Regions from separate parts of the Janthinobacterium kumbetense genome, predicted to be linked through region 1. Evidence: predicted binding sites of a transcription regulator. Region 1 holds the regulator's gene; the other holds the start of a gene.
The links. Region 1 encodes LexA, which represses DNA repair genes until DNA is damaged. Its sites were predicted from a motif close to ACTGTATNNNNATACAGT; they were not measured.
Positions count from the first base shown of each region.

Region 2: a site for LexA is predicted at 2,445-2,462, ahead of NCG91_RS23360 (PA0069 family radical SAM protein). Genes of this name have one in related genera too.

Region 1 covers NZ_JAMQGR010000005.1:185,151-191,382, reverse strand. The annotation lists gene NCG91_RS16420 (replicative DNA helicase) at 1-985, opposite strand, end outside; gene rplI (50S ribosomal protein L9) at 1,121-1,576, opposite strand; gene rpsR (30S ribosomal protein S18) at 1,604-1,894, opposite strand; gene priB (primosomal replication protein N) at 1,920-2,219, opposite strand; gene rpsF (30S ribosomal protein S6) at 2,240-2,629, opposite strand; gene lexA (transcriptional repressor LexA) at 2,905-3,540, shown strand; gene NCG91_RS16390 (tetratricopeptide repeat protein) at 3,612-4,385, opposite strand; gene NCG91_RS16385 (cystathionine gamma-synthase family protein) at 4,465-5,709, opposite strand; gene purF (amidophosphoribosyltransferase) at 5,753-6,232, opposite strand, start outside.
Region 2 covers NZ_JAMQGR010000011.1:32,770-39,001, reverse strand. The annotation lists gene NCG91_RS23370 (cyanobactin maturation protease PatG family protein) at 1-700, shown strand, start outside; gene NCG91_RS23365 (hypothetical protein) at 855-1,031, shown strand; gene NCG91_RS23360 (PA0069 family radical SAM protein) at 1,240-2,382, opposite strand; gene NCG91_RS23355 (tRNA-uridine aminocarboxypropyltransferase) at 2,511-3,206, opposite strand; gene NCG91_RS23350 (methyl-accepting chemotaxis protein) at 3,293-5,077, opposite strand; gene NCG91_RS23345 (lipocalin family protein) at 5,342-5,854, opposite strand; gene NCG91_RS23340 (substrate-binding periplasmic protein) at 5,889-6,232, opposite strand, start outside.

The DNA of each region.
Region 1 (6,232 bases):
TGATCAGGCCCAGCTTGCCGCATTGACGCGACAGGCGGCGCGAGCGGGCGCGCAACTCGATGGAATTCAAGGCCGGCGTTTCATCGATGTACAACTGCGCGTCGTTCATCTTCTGGATCGCATTCGTCAGGCGCGGCCAGTCTTCGTCGTTCAGGCGGCCCGTGCGCAGGCGGTGCTGGTCGAGCTGTCCGACGGAGCCCAGCATACGCATGGCCAGCTGGGCGCCGCCCATCTCCATCGAGAACACGGCCACGGGCAAGCCGCTGTCGATGGCCACGTTTTCGCCGATGTTGACGGAAAACGCCGTCTTGCCCATCGATGGACGGCCCGCCACGATCACCAGGTCGCCCGGCTGCAGACCCGAGGTCATGCGGTCGAGGTCGATGAAACCGGTGGGCACGCCCGTGATTTCACTCTGGTTGTCGCGGCTGTACAGTTCGTCGATGCGTTCGACCACCTGCGTCAGCAGGGGCTGGATGGCGGTCCAGCCCTGGGCGCCGCGCGCGCCTTCTTCGGCGATGGCGAAAATCTTCGATTCGGCCTCGTCAAGCATCTGCTTGACTTCCTTGCCCTGCGGGCTGAAGGCCGTGCCGGAGATGTCGTCGGCGACGGTAATGAGTTTACGCAGCACGCCGCGGTCGCGCACGATCTCGGCGTAGCGCCGGATGTTCGCGGCCGATGGCGTGTTTTGCGCCATGGCGTTCAGGTAAGCGAGTCCGCCCACATCATCGGCCTTGCCGAGCTGGGTCAGGGTTTCAAAAACAGTAATGACATCGGCTGGCTTGGAAGCGTTAACCATCTTGACGATTTGCTCGAAGATGATGCGATGGTCATAGCGATAGAAATCCTCCGCATGCATGAAGTCGGCGATGCGGTCATATGCGGCATTGTCGCGCAGCAGACCACCGATAACGGATTGTTCTGCTTCGATCGAATGCGGCGGAATACGGAGGGAATCCAGTTGCGGATCAGAGGGGGCGTTCATGGCGCGAATTATACCCGCTTCGGCGTGCTGGCAAAAATAAAGGGCTGAAATTGAGCGAAAAAAAGGCCACAAAAAAGCCGGGCGAACCCGGCTTTTCATAGTGCGGCAACGCTTGCGGGCCAGGCCCGCAGACGATTACGCGTTCGCGTCTGGAACGACAGCGATAACAACTTCCACAACCACGTCGGTATGCAGAGCAACCGAAACGTTGTGCTCGCCAACGATCTTCAGCGGGCCGGTAGGCATACGGATTTGTGCTTTTTCAACAGCAAAACCTTGCTTGGTCAGCGCTTCAGCGATGTCGAAGTTGGTGACGGAACCGAACAGACGGCCATCAACACCAGCTTTTTGAGCAACTTGAACGGTCAGGCCGCTCAGTTTTTCGCCCTGGGCTTGCGATGCGGCCAGTTTAGCGGCAGCAGCTTTTTCCAGTTCGGCGCGCTTGACTTCGAATTCAGCCACAGCGGTTGCCGTAGCACGACGTGCCAGGCGTTGCGGGATCAGGAAGTTACGTGCGTAACCGTCTTTGACTTTGACGACTTCGCCGAGGTTACCGACGTTAACAACTTTTTCTAACAGAATGATTTGCATAGTTCTTCTCCAGGAATATCTGACCGATTAAGCGTGGTGCAGATCGGTGTATGGCAGCAGCGCGAGGAAGCGAGCGCGCTTGATTGCGGTGTCAACTTGGCGCTGGTAGTGCGCTTTGGTACCGGTCAGGCGTGCTGGCATGATCTTGCCGTTTTCTTGGACGAAGTCTTTCAGCGTGTCGACGTCTTTGTAGTCGACTTGCTCAACGTGAGCTGCGGTGAAGCGGCAGAACTTCTTGCGTTTGAACAACGGGTTTTGCTGTTTGCGTTTTTCTTTAAGCTTGAGCTTATTTTTGTCGAACTTTTTACCGAATGCCATGTCAGGCTCCTGTATCTAAAATGCGCTAGTCAGAATTGACTGCACTAAAATCAATGATGTGAAACACCAAACTCTTGCTGTTGCGGCTCTTTCTGGCCAGGAAACCCGTGAACTGATACACCCCGCCCAAGCTTGCCTGGCTGAACCGGCCGGAGATTTCGCCAGCGGCTAGCGCGGCAACATCAAACTCGGTCAAACGGGCAATTCCTGCTTCCATCTGCTGCGAACTGTGTTGCAATACTGCATTCACAATCGGCAACCCTGCCGGGGTATAGCGCAATATTTCGCGCTCGGCAATGATGGCGGTTACTTGTAGCTGGTTCAGCGCACGATCCTGGTCAAAAATTAAGCTGCTGCTGCGGCTGGAGCGGCTGCTGGTGCTTCGGTGCGGTGGCTTTTGGCCGCGTCTTCGCGTTGTACCGATTTCATCATCGGCGAAGGAGCTGTTTCAGCTTTCTTCATTTTAACGGTCAGGTGACGCAACACGGCATCATTGAATTTGAATGCTGTTTCCAACTCGACCAGGGTCTCGTTGTCGCATTCGATGTTCAGGCAGATGTAGTGTGCTTTAGGCAGCTTTTGGATCGAGTAAGCCATTTGACGGCGGCCCCAATCTTCCACGCGGTGAACCGAACCGCCGCGGGTGGTTACGCTGGCTTTGTAGCGTTCGATCATCGCGGGCACTTGCTCGCTTTGGTCCGGATGGACGATAAAGACTATTTCATAATGACGCATGCAAACTCCTTCAGGTCGGATTGATAATCGCCCACCCCGGCGTCAAGACGGGTGTGGGAAGGTCAGCCGAAGATTATAACCGCCTTTTGCAAACGTTTCAATCATTCCTTCCACATGGGCCCGAAAAGCCCGCGCGCCACCGTGCTTTCCGTCCATGGACAAGTATTTCTTGCGAAATTCGCCCAAAACACGGAAATCCCCTTGCATAGTGAACGATACTGTACAAAAATACAGACTGTTCATATAGACAGCATTTTAGTATGCACCCACCGCTCATGATCAAGCTGACAGCACGACAAGAACAAATCCTGAACCTGATCAAGGACGCGATTGAAAACACGGGCTTTCCTCCCACCCGTGCCGAAATCGCCAATGAACTGGGTTTCAAATCGGCCAACGCGGCCGAAGAGCATTTGCAGGCCCTGGCCCGCAAGGGCGCGATCGAGATTTCTCCCGGCACCTCGCGCGGCATCCGCCTGATCGGCGCCGCCGCCGAAGCGCTGCCATCGAAGGTGCCGGCAGCGCTGCTGATGTCGCTGCCGCTGATCGGCCGGGTAGCGGCCGGTTCGCCCATCCTGGCGCAGGAAAACCTGGAAGCGAGCTACAACGTCGATCCGGCCCTGTTTTCGGCCAAGCCTGACTTCCTGCTGAAGGTGCGCGGCTGGTCCATGCGCGACGCCGGCATCATGGATGGCGATTTATTGGCCGTCAAGAAAGTCGACAGCGCCAAGAATGGCCAGATCGTCGTGGCCCGCATCGGCGACGAAGTCACCGTCAAGCGCTACAAGAAGACGGGTTCCGTCATCGAATTGCTGCCGGAAAATCCGGACTTCAAGGTGATTACCGTGTCGCCGGAAGATGAGTTTGCATTGGAAGGTTTGGCCGTCGGACTCATGCGCAGTTGGCATTAAGAGGGAAAGCGCTTGCAGCATACCTGCGAGCGCTTAATTCCCATCCAATTGAGCACATCGGCAAGACTGACTTATTTGCTTGGCAAAGGACTGGTCACCCATTGCGGCGTGTTCGCGGTACGTGAGCGATTCAATTCACTCATTTCATTTTCTGTCTGAATTTTTTTATTCTCCGCCAAGAGATACGCCTCTGTTTTGGAGTGCCACTCATCGCGCTGCGCCAAGATATTTTTTGCCAGCTCACGCCCTTCGGCACTCACCCGCGCATAGGCTGCATCCATGCGCAGCTTGGCCTTTTCAAATTCCTGCTCATTCATCAACGATTCAATATCAGAAGGAATGGCTTTGCCAGGCGGCAAAGAAGCATTCAAATTACTGACAAAGCTGTTATAGCACGCCATCCAGGCATCAACACTATCGGCCACATCTCTGATTTGACGCTTGGTTTGGGAGAATGCAGGAATCACCGGGGTAACGCACTTGACCTTACTCAAGGCAACATCCTCGCCAGCATATGAGTTGACATAGTAATCAATGTCACCTTTTCGCGCGACACGGTTAGCCATAAGGGCAAGCGCGGCTTCGGCATTCTTGTTGCCCGCCTTGGATGCCTGCCCAAACCATTGTCCGGCTTGCGCGGCATCGACAGCCACTCCTTCACCATACAAATACATCTCGCCCAAATGAAATTGAGCCTCGGCATTCCCAGCCTGAGCCAGTTTCTTGTACAAATCCAAGGCTTGCGGGTAAGCCTTGGATTGCAGGAATTTATTCGCATCCGTCAGGTCATCAGCATAGACAGCGCAAGAAAACAATAAAAAAACACTAAATACAATTTTTTTCATTCCCACTCTCCGATTGAGAAAAAGACACATATGCTTTAATTACACTTAAATGTAATCTTTTTCTCAAAAAAGTGAAACCTTATTCTTCTTCCAATGCGTGCTTGAAGTCTTCCAGCAGATCCACCTCATCCTCGATACCCACCGACACACGGATCAGCGACTCGGCGATGCCCATGCTGGCGCGCCGCTCGGCACCCATCTCATAGAAAATCGTGTGGGCGACGGGAATGACGAGGGTGCGCGTGTCGCCAAGGTTACTGGCGGGAATGGCAAGATTGAGACGATTAAGGAAATCGAAGCAGTCGATGCCATCTTTCAATTCAAAGCTGAACAGCGAGCCATAGCTGCGGAACAAGTCCGTCGCCAGCGCGTGCTGCGGGTGCGACGCCAGGCCCGGGTAATGCACGGCCGCCACTCTCGGGTCCGCCTCCAGCATGGTGGCCAGCGCCAGCGCGTTCGAACAGGTGCGGTCCATGCGCAAGGCCATGGTTTCCGCGCCGACAGCGATATGGTGCGCCGCTTCCGGTCCCAGGGACGCGCCGAAATCGCGCAAGGCCTTGGCGCGGATTTGCGCGATGCCCCACTGCGCGGGCGCCGCCTTCTTGTAATTCTCGAAAATGTTCGGATACTGCGTCCAGTCGAACACGCCCGTATCCGTCAAGCTGCCGCCCAGCGCATTGCCGTGGCCGCCGATGGATTTCGTCAAGGCATTGACCACCAGGCCCGCGCCCACGGCTTTCGGACGGAACAGGTATGGCGTCGTCATCGTATTGTCGACGATGTACAGGATGCCCTTCTCGCGGCACAAGTCACCGATCTTCTTCAGGTCGGCGATCTGCGTGCGCGGATTGGCAATAGTTTCCACGAAAACAATCCGCGTGGCCGGCGTGATGGCGGCCGCCACATTGGCCACGTCGGTGGCGTCGACGAACGACACGGCGATGCCCTGCCCCGTCACCGTTTGCCACAGGCTGTTGGTGTTGCCAAACAAAAAGGCCGACGACACGACATGGTCGCCCGCGCGCAGCAAGGATTGCACCACGGCGCCGATGGCGCCCATGCCGGTGGCGAAGCACAGGGTCGCCACGCCGTCTTCCATCTTGTTGACCTTGTCTTCCAGCGCGGAAACGGTCGGGTTGCCCTGGCGGCCATAGCGGAAACCCGGCTCCTTGCCCTGGAACACGGAAGCGAGCTGGCGCGCATCGGCGTAACCAAAGGCAACGGAAGTGTGCACGGGCTTGTGCAGGGAGCCATGTTCGATGCCCTTGCGGCGGTCGTTATGCAGGATGGTGGTGGTAAAGCCGTAGTTTTTTTTATCGTTCATGATCGCGGAGAAAAAAATGCCCGGCATCGGCCGGGCAGCTTACTTATGCTTCTGTTGTCGCCAGGTTCAGGTTCAGCTGGGAACGCGGCGTATCTTCGGGCGCTGCCGCCTTCGGATGGTGGCGCGCATATTCCAGGCGGTCCAGGTATTCCTGCGACACGTCGCCCGTCACGTACACGCCATCGAAGCACGAAGCCTCGAAGTTGGTCAGGGCCGGGTTGACGTCGGCGATGGCCTGTTTCAGCGCGCCGATATCCTGGTACACGAGGTAGTCGGCCGTGATTTCGCGGCACACTTCTTCCGTCGTGCGGCCGTAGGCGATCAGTTCGTCGCGCGTCGGCATGTCGATGCCGTACACGTTCGGGTAGATCACCGGTGGTGCGGCCGAAGCGAAGATGACCTTCGTCGCGCCCGCTTCGCGCGCCATCTGCACGATTTCACGGCTGGTGGTGCCGCGCACGATGGAATCGTCGACCAGCAGCACCACTTTATCCTTGAATTCGGACGGGATCGCGTTGAGCTT
Region 2 (6,232 bases), on a different contig from region 1:
ATCGGACAGGAACAATCCGAGCGATCCGCAGCAATTGATCGAATTTCTGCGCGCGAAGCCATATTTCCGCCAATCGCTGACCTGGACCGTCAACCTGGACGCCACGCCGATTTACGCGGTCGTCCCCGTCGGTCCGTATGCCGACATGACCTATGAACTGCTGTTCGAGGCCTATGTCGGCACCATCGATGGCCTGGTCGTCATGAATTCGTTTCCCGGCGTAATCTCGGGCGCCGCCAGGCTGATGTCCGGCCAGGTCGTTCCCGTGATCCAGCCGGCCATCCGGGGCATGTTCAGCTGGAATGTGCCGCAGCTGATCGACAGCCTCATGGCGGTGCAGGACAGCCTGGACATCAACAGCAGCAACACGGGGGCGCGCCTGGAAAACTTCCTGAACCGCATCTATTACGACTTCCGCAACCTGGGCGTCACGGGCATGGACCGCGCGCTCAACTTCTCGGCCACGAATGCCATGCAAGCGGCGGAAATGCTGGCCAAGACCACGGGCATGCAGCTCGATACCATCGTCGTGCAACAGAGTCCCGTGTGCCGCCCGGGCTCCGAGTGCTACGACATCATCATGACCTTCTTCAACCCGGAAAACCTGCAGGTAGCCAACACGGTCGCCCGCTTCGCCGTCGACGTCAGCGATGTGATACCGGTCAGCGTCGGCGCAGTGCGCTACTGGTCGCAACGCTGACGTCAACAGCATTTGAATTGTCGGGGCTCGTGGGCGCAGCGATGCGTGCACGCGCTTCAGCATACGGTCGTTGGCGGGAAACGATCAGCACCGTACTTCGGTACGCACACCCATTGCCGTTGCCCGCGGCGGCGCCACCACAAGGAGTTTTAAAATGAACAATCTGCCATTGCAAGCCAAAGCCGTACAACGCAGCCCCAGCATCTCCGCCATCAGCCAGGGTGTCGCCCCTTCCAGCATTCCCTGCACCCTGTGCAAAGCGGCTTGCGGCGCCTTGAGCGGCACCGCACAGCAACTCTGCCTGATGGCTTGCAACGCCACCGTTTGCTGATCAAGCCAGCAAGATCGAGCCGTTCCGGCTAAGCCCGGCATGCCTGCGGGCGATGAGCTTCTCGTCGCCCGCTCCCCCTGCCGGCATCCCCCCCGACGGACGCAGGACGGCGATGCGACTCGCCACCGAACCCGCCTGTTTCGCGCAGCGCGCATGCCCTTGCGCGTGCCCGTGTCAACGCACAAGCCCGCGCCCCGCACTGCTTGCGCTAAAACAAATCCAGCTGCCCCGCATTACCCTTTTTTACTTTTGCGCCCAGCGGCGGCACCACCAGCGGCCGGCGGAACTGCGTGCAATCGAGCTGCTTGAAGCGGCCGCCCCTGCCGTGCAAGCCCAGCCGGTGCACGGCCTTTTCAAAGCGCTGGCGGATGAGATCAGCCCACACGCCCTCGCCCCGCATGCGCGTACCGAACGCGCTGTCGTAATCCTTGCCGCCACGCATTTCGCGCACCCGGTTCATCACGCGCTGGGCCCGTTCCGGGAAGTGCGCTTCCAGCCATTGCTGGAACAGCGGGCTCACTTCCCACGGCAGGCGCAGCACCACGTAATGGGCGTGGATGGCGCCCGCGTCGCGCACGGCTTCGAGCAGCTGCTCGATTTCCGGTTCCGTCACGAACGGGATGATGGGCGCGATGCTCACGCCCACGGGGATGCCCGCCTCCGTCAGGGTGCGGATGGTGCGCAGCCGCCGCGCCGGAGCGGCCGCGCGCGGCTCCAGGGTGCGCGCGATGGCCGGGTCGAGCGTGGTGACAGTGACGGCCACGGCGGCCAGGCGCCTGGCCGCCATCGGCGCCAGAATGTCGATATCGCGCTCAATCAGCGACGATTTCGTGATCAGCGCCACGGGGTGGTCGCACTCGTGCAGCACTTCCAGCACGCGCCGCGTCAGTTGCCGTTCGCGCTCGCACGGCTGATACGCATCCGTGTTCACGCCCAGGGCGATCGGTTCGGGCACATACGAGGGCTTGGCCAGTTCGCGGCGCAAGAGTTCCGGGGCGTTCACCTTGGCGTAGATGCGGCTTTCGAAGTCCAGCCCCGGCGACAGGCCAAGATAGCTGTGCGTGGGGCGGGCAAAGCAATAAATGCAGCCGTGTTCGCAACCCCGGTACGGATTCAAGGAAACATTGAACGGCAAGTCGGGCGAAGCGTTGCGCGTGAGAATGGTGCGCGCCTGCTCGTCGCTGACCTGCGTCTTCCAGGTGGGAGGCACCGCCTCCCCGGCCGCCTCATCCAGGCCGCCCACGCCCCAGCCATCATCGAAACCGCCGCGCGCGTGCGTCTCGTAGCGCCCTTGCAGGTTCGACACGGCGCCGCGGCCCTTGTGGGCTTTCAGCGATTGCGGCGGCAACATGGCTTGCCCGGCGAAGCTGTCATCGTGCTCTGGAATGATTGCTTTCATGAACGGCCCCATCAACTGTATATACGTACAGTATACTATGCCGCTGCGCGGGCAAGATCAAGGGCTGGCGTGATGCCGTTTCAAGCTTTTTCACCGTGCGGCATGACATAGCTCAACTGCTGTGCGACAAAGCCGTCAAATGCCGCGATCAGGGGAACGAAGCGGGCCGCGTCCTGCTCCAACTGCATCAGGGCATAGCACGTCGCTTCCAGGGTCGATAACTGGTCTGGCGCGTGCGCCTTGCGGATCAGGTAATGGGATGCGGGCGTATCGCGCAGGGGCAGGCGCGGCAGCTGTTGCAACGGCGGATTCAGATACAACATCTTGCGGCTCTTGCGCCAGGTGGCGTCCAGCACCACCAGCCGCACGCGGGCAAGATCGAGCAAGCTGACTGGGTCGAGCGCTGGCGGCGGGGCGATGCCCAGCGAACGGTCCCCGGGCGTATCCGGGTACAGCAACACGTTATGCTTGTCGGCCAGCAATTCGGCGAGCGTATCGGGGGCAAACTGCTCGCCCGTCAGCATGCGGCTGTTCGGCAGGCTCAAGTGCAGCAGGCGGGCACTGCCCTTGGCATTGTGCACTTCCAGCGGATGCTGCAGGATCAGCACTTCCACCGCGTGGGAAACGGGGGCGATCCAGCGGCAGATGCAGCTGGAGACGGCGCGCAGGCAGGCTGGGCAGCGCGCGCGTTTGGCTGGTTCAGCCAGGGAAGACGATGCAGCTGCAGGGCTGGCGGGATGGCTTGAGCTAAGGCTGGAGGTACGGCGGGTGGTCATGGCGGAGCGCGTTCGCGGCTGTCTTCAAGCCGCGATTGTAGCGCCCGCGCCATGCCAAGGGGGAAACTGCGCTTAAGAATCCGTGCTTAAAACTCTTCCCATTCGTCGGCGCCCGAGGCCACCGGCGCCTTCGGCGTGCGTGCGCGCACCGCGTCCGCTTGCGCCGCCTTGTCCGGCGAGGTCGCAGTCACGGCGGGTGCTGGCGCGCGGGATGCTGGCGCGCGTCGCATGGCGGGCTGCGTGGCGGGCCGCATGGCAGCTCGCGTGGCAGCCGCTACTGGCGCAGGCGCCGTCACGGACGGGCTGCTATGGGCGGCAGCATATTGCTGCGTCGCATCGAGCTTGAACACGCCCACGACCTCGGCCAGCCTGGCCGCCTGTTCCTGCATGGATTCGGCCGCCGCGGCCGCTTCTTCCACCAGGGCTGCGTTTTGCTGCGTCACCTGGTCCATCTGGCCGATGGCCTGGTTGACTTGTTCGATGCCTGCGCGCTGTTCATCGCTGGCGTCGGTGATCTGGTTCATGATCTGCGTCACGTGGCTGATGCTTTGCACGATCTCGTCCATGGTGCGGCCCGCCTTGTCCACCAGTTGCGAACCGGCCTCGACCTTTTGCACGGAATCGTCGATCAAGCCCTTGATTTCCTTGGCTGCCGCGCTGGAACGCTGCGCCAGGTTGCGCACTTCGGAGGCCACGACGGCAAAGCCGCGGCCCTGTTCACCGGCCCTGGCCGCTTCCACGGCCGCGTTCAGGGCCAGGATATTCGTCTGGAAGGCGATGGCGTCGATGACGCTGATGATGTCGACAATCTTGCGCGAGGAATCGTTGATCGAGCCCATGGTGCTGACCACTTCCGACACCACCACGCCGCCCTTGCTGGCGATCTGCGAGGCGTCGATGGCCAGCTGGTTGGCGCTGCGCGCATTGTCCGCATTGAGTTTCACGGTGGAGGTCAGCTCTTCCATGGACGACGCCGTCTCTTCCAGCGAGCTGGCCTGCTCTTCCGTGCGTGACGACAAGTCCAGGTTGCCGGCGGCAATTTCGCTCGACGCCGTGCTGATCGATTCGGTGCCGGCGCGCACCTGGCCCACGATACTCACCAGTTTATCGTTCATGTTTTTCAGCGCATGCATCAATTGCCCCGTCTCATCGCGGCTTTCCACGACGATATGGCTGGTCAGGTCGCCAGCGGAAACGGCTTCCGCCACCTCGACGGCACGCGTGATGGGACGCGTGATCGAGCGCGTGATCCAGTAGGCGCAGGCGATGCCCAGCAAGATGGCCACCACGCCCAGCGAGATCAGCAGCATGCGGCCATTTTCGTAGCGCGAACGGATTTGCGCGGCCGTTTCATCGAGCAATTTGGCTTCCAGCAATTCCAGCTTCTTCAGCGACGCCAGGTAGATGTCGCGCTTGACGGCCATGTCGCCTTCGTACAGGCGCTTGCCCAGTTCCAGGTCGCCCGCATTCTTGGCCTTGAACACATTCTTGCGCACTTCCGTGTAGGCCTTGCGCGTGCTCAATACTTCCTGGTACAGCGCCTGCTCGTCCGTGTTCAGCTCGCTCTTGCCGATATCGTTCTGGATTTCCGTGGCGCGTGCAGACGAGACCGCCATTTCCTGTTCAAACTGCTTCTGGTGTTCGGGATCGCTGACTTTCCAGGCGGCCGCCGTGCGCGCCGCGTTGACCTCGATGACCTTGGTCCACTCGGCGATCAGGCGCTCATTGCGCACCTTGACGTTGACGAGCGCATCGGTTTCCTTGCTGGCGCTTTGCATCTGCACGATGCCCACCACGGTCAGGCTGGTCAACAGGAACAGGACGGCGGCAAAACCGCCACCGAGACGTACGCCGATTTTGAGGTTTTTCATTGCGTGATTCCTATCTGAAGAAAACGATGCACAGACGCCACGAAACCGACCTACTGCTACGTACCAATATAGCAGGCATCTGCCGTGCGGCAATCACGAGCGGTGGCGCAACGCGAACGTCGCCACCGGAATGGCAGCGCGCCGCAGCGCACTACTTTGGAGCAGATTGTGAGTGAATCAGAGTGGTATTGCAAGAAATAACATGCAGAAAAGCAACAACCAGAAGGCGCTATGCCGCCACGAACGGGCGGCAGGCAAGCAAGGTCAGTTTTGCTTCACATAGATCAATTTTGACGTGTCAAAACCCAGGCCGCCGGCTTTCTCGATCAGGCGTTGCTGCAAGGCAGGGTCCATGGTGGGCGTGCGCGACAACAGCCAGAAGTACGACTTGTCGGGGCCGCTGATCATGGAATAGCTGTAATTTTGCTGGTCGAGGTCGAAGACGATGTAGGAACCATAGAAGGGGCCGAAAAACGACACTTTCAGGTAGCCCACGTCTTTCTTGTCCACGAAATACGCCTTGCCTTCCGCTTCCTTCCACTTCGCATCCGCATCCTTGTAGCCGCGGTTGAGCACTTTCAGGCCGCCATCCTGGCGCAGGCTGTAATCGGCCGTCACCTGGCTCAGGCCCCGCTCGAACGAGTGGTCGAGGCGCGCGATCTCATACCATTTGCCCAGATAGCGGGTCGTGTCGAAGTGACTGACAGGCACAATATTGTCGGGGCGGCCCACGCAGCCGGCCAGCACGAGCACACTCAGAAACAGCAATTTTTTCATGGTCTTCTCCATCGGGTGAATCAGGGTGGCAACGTCAGGGTTGCAATGCCCGGTCGACGATGCGGCGGATCGCGCCGCTATTTTGCATGCGCACGATGGCCGCATTGAATTGTGCGATAAAGTCATCGCGATAAGGATAGGCGACAGGCCGTTGCGCCGTAAAACCCAGGTGGCCTTGCTGGCTGGCCAGCTGCGCCGTTTCCTCGATTGCCTGCATCGGCGTGCCCGGCGGCCCCTCGCGCCGGATGCGCTGCAATTCCCACTGCGCCGACAGGCGGTCGCTGACATAGCAATCGATGCGTCCGCGCATCAGCTTGAGCAAATTCGTGCGCGTGCCCTTGGCAGGACCGAGCACGATTTTTTCAGCGCGCAGGGACG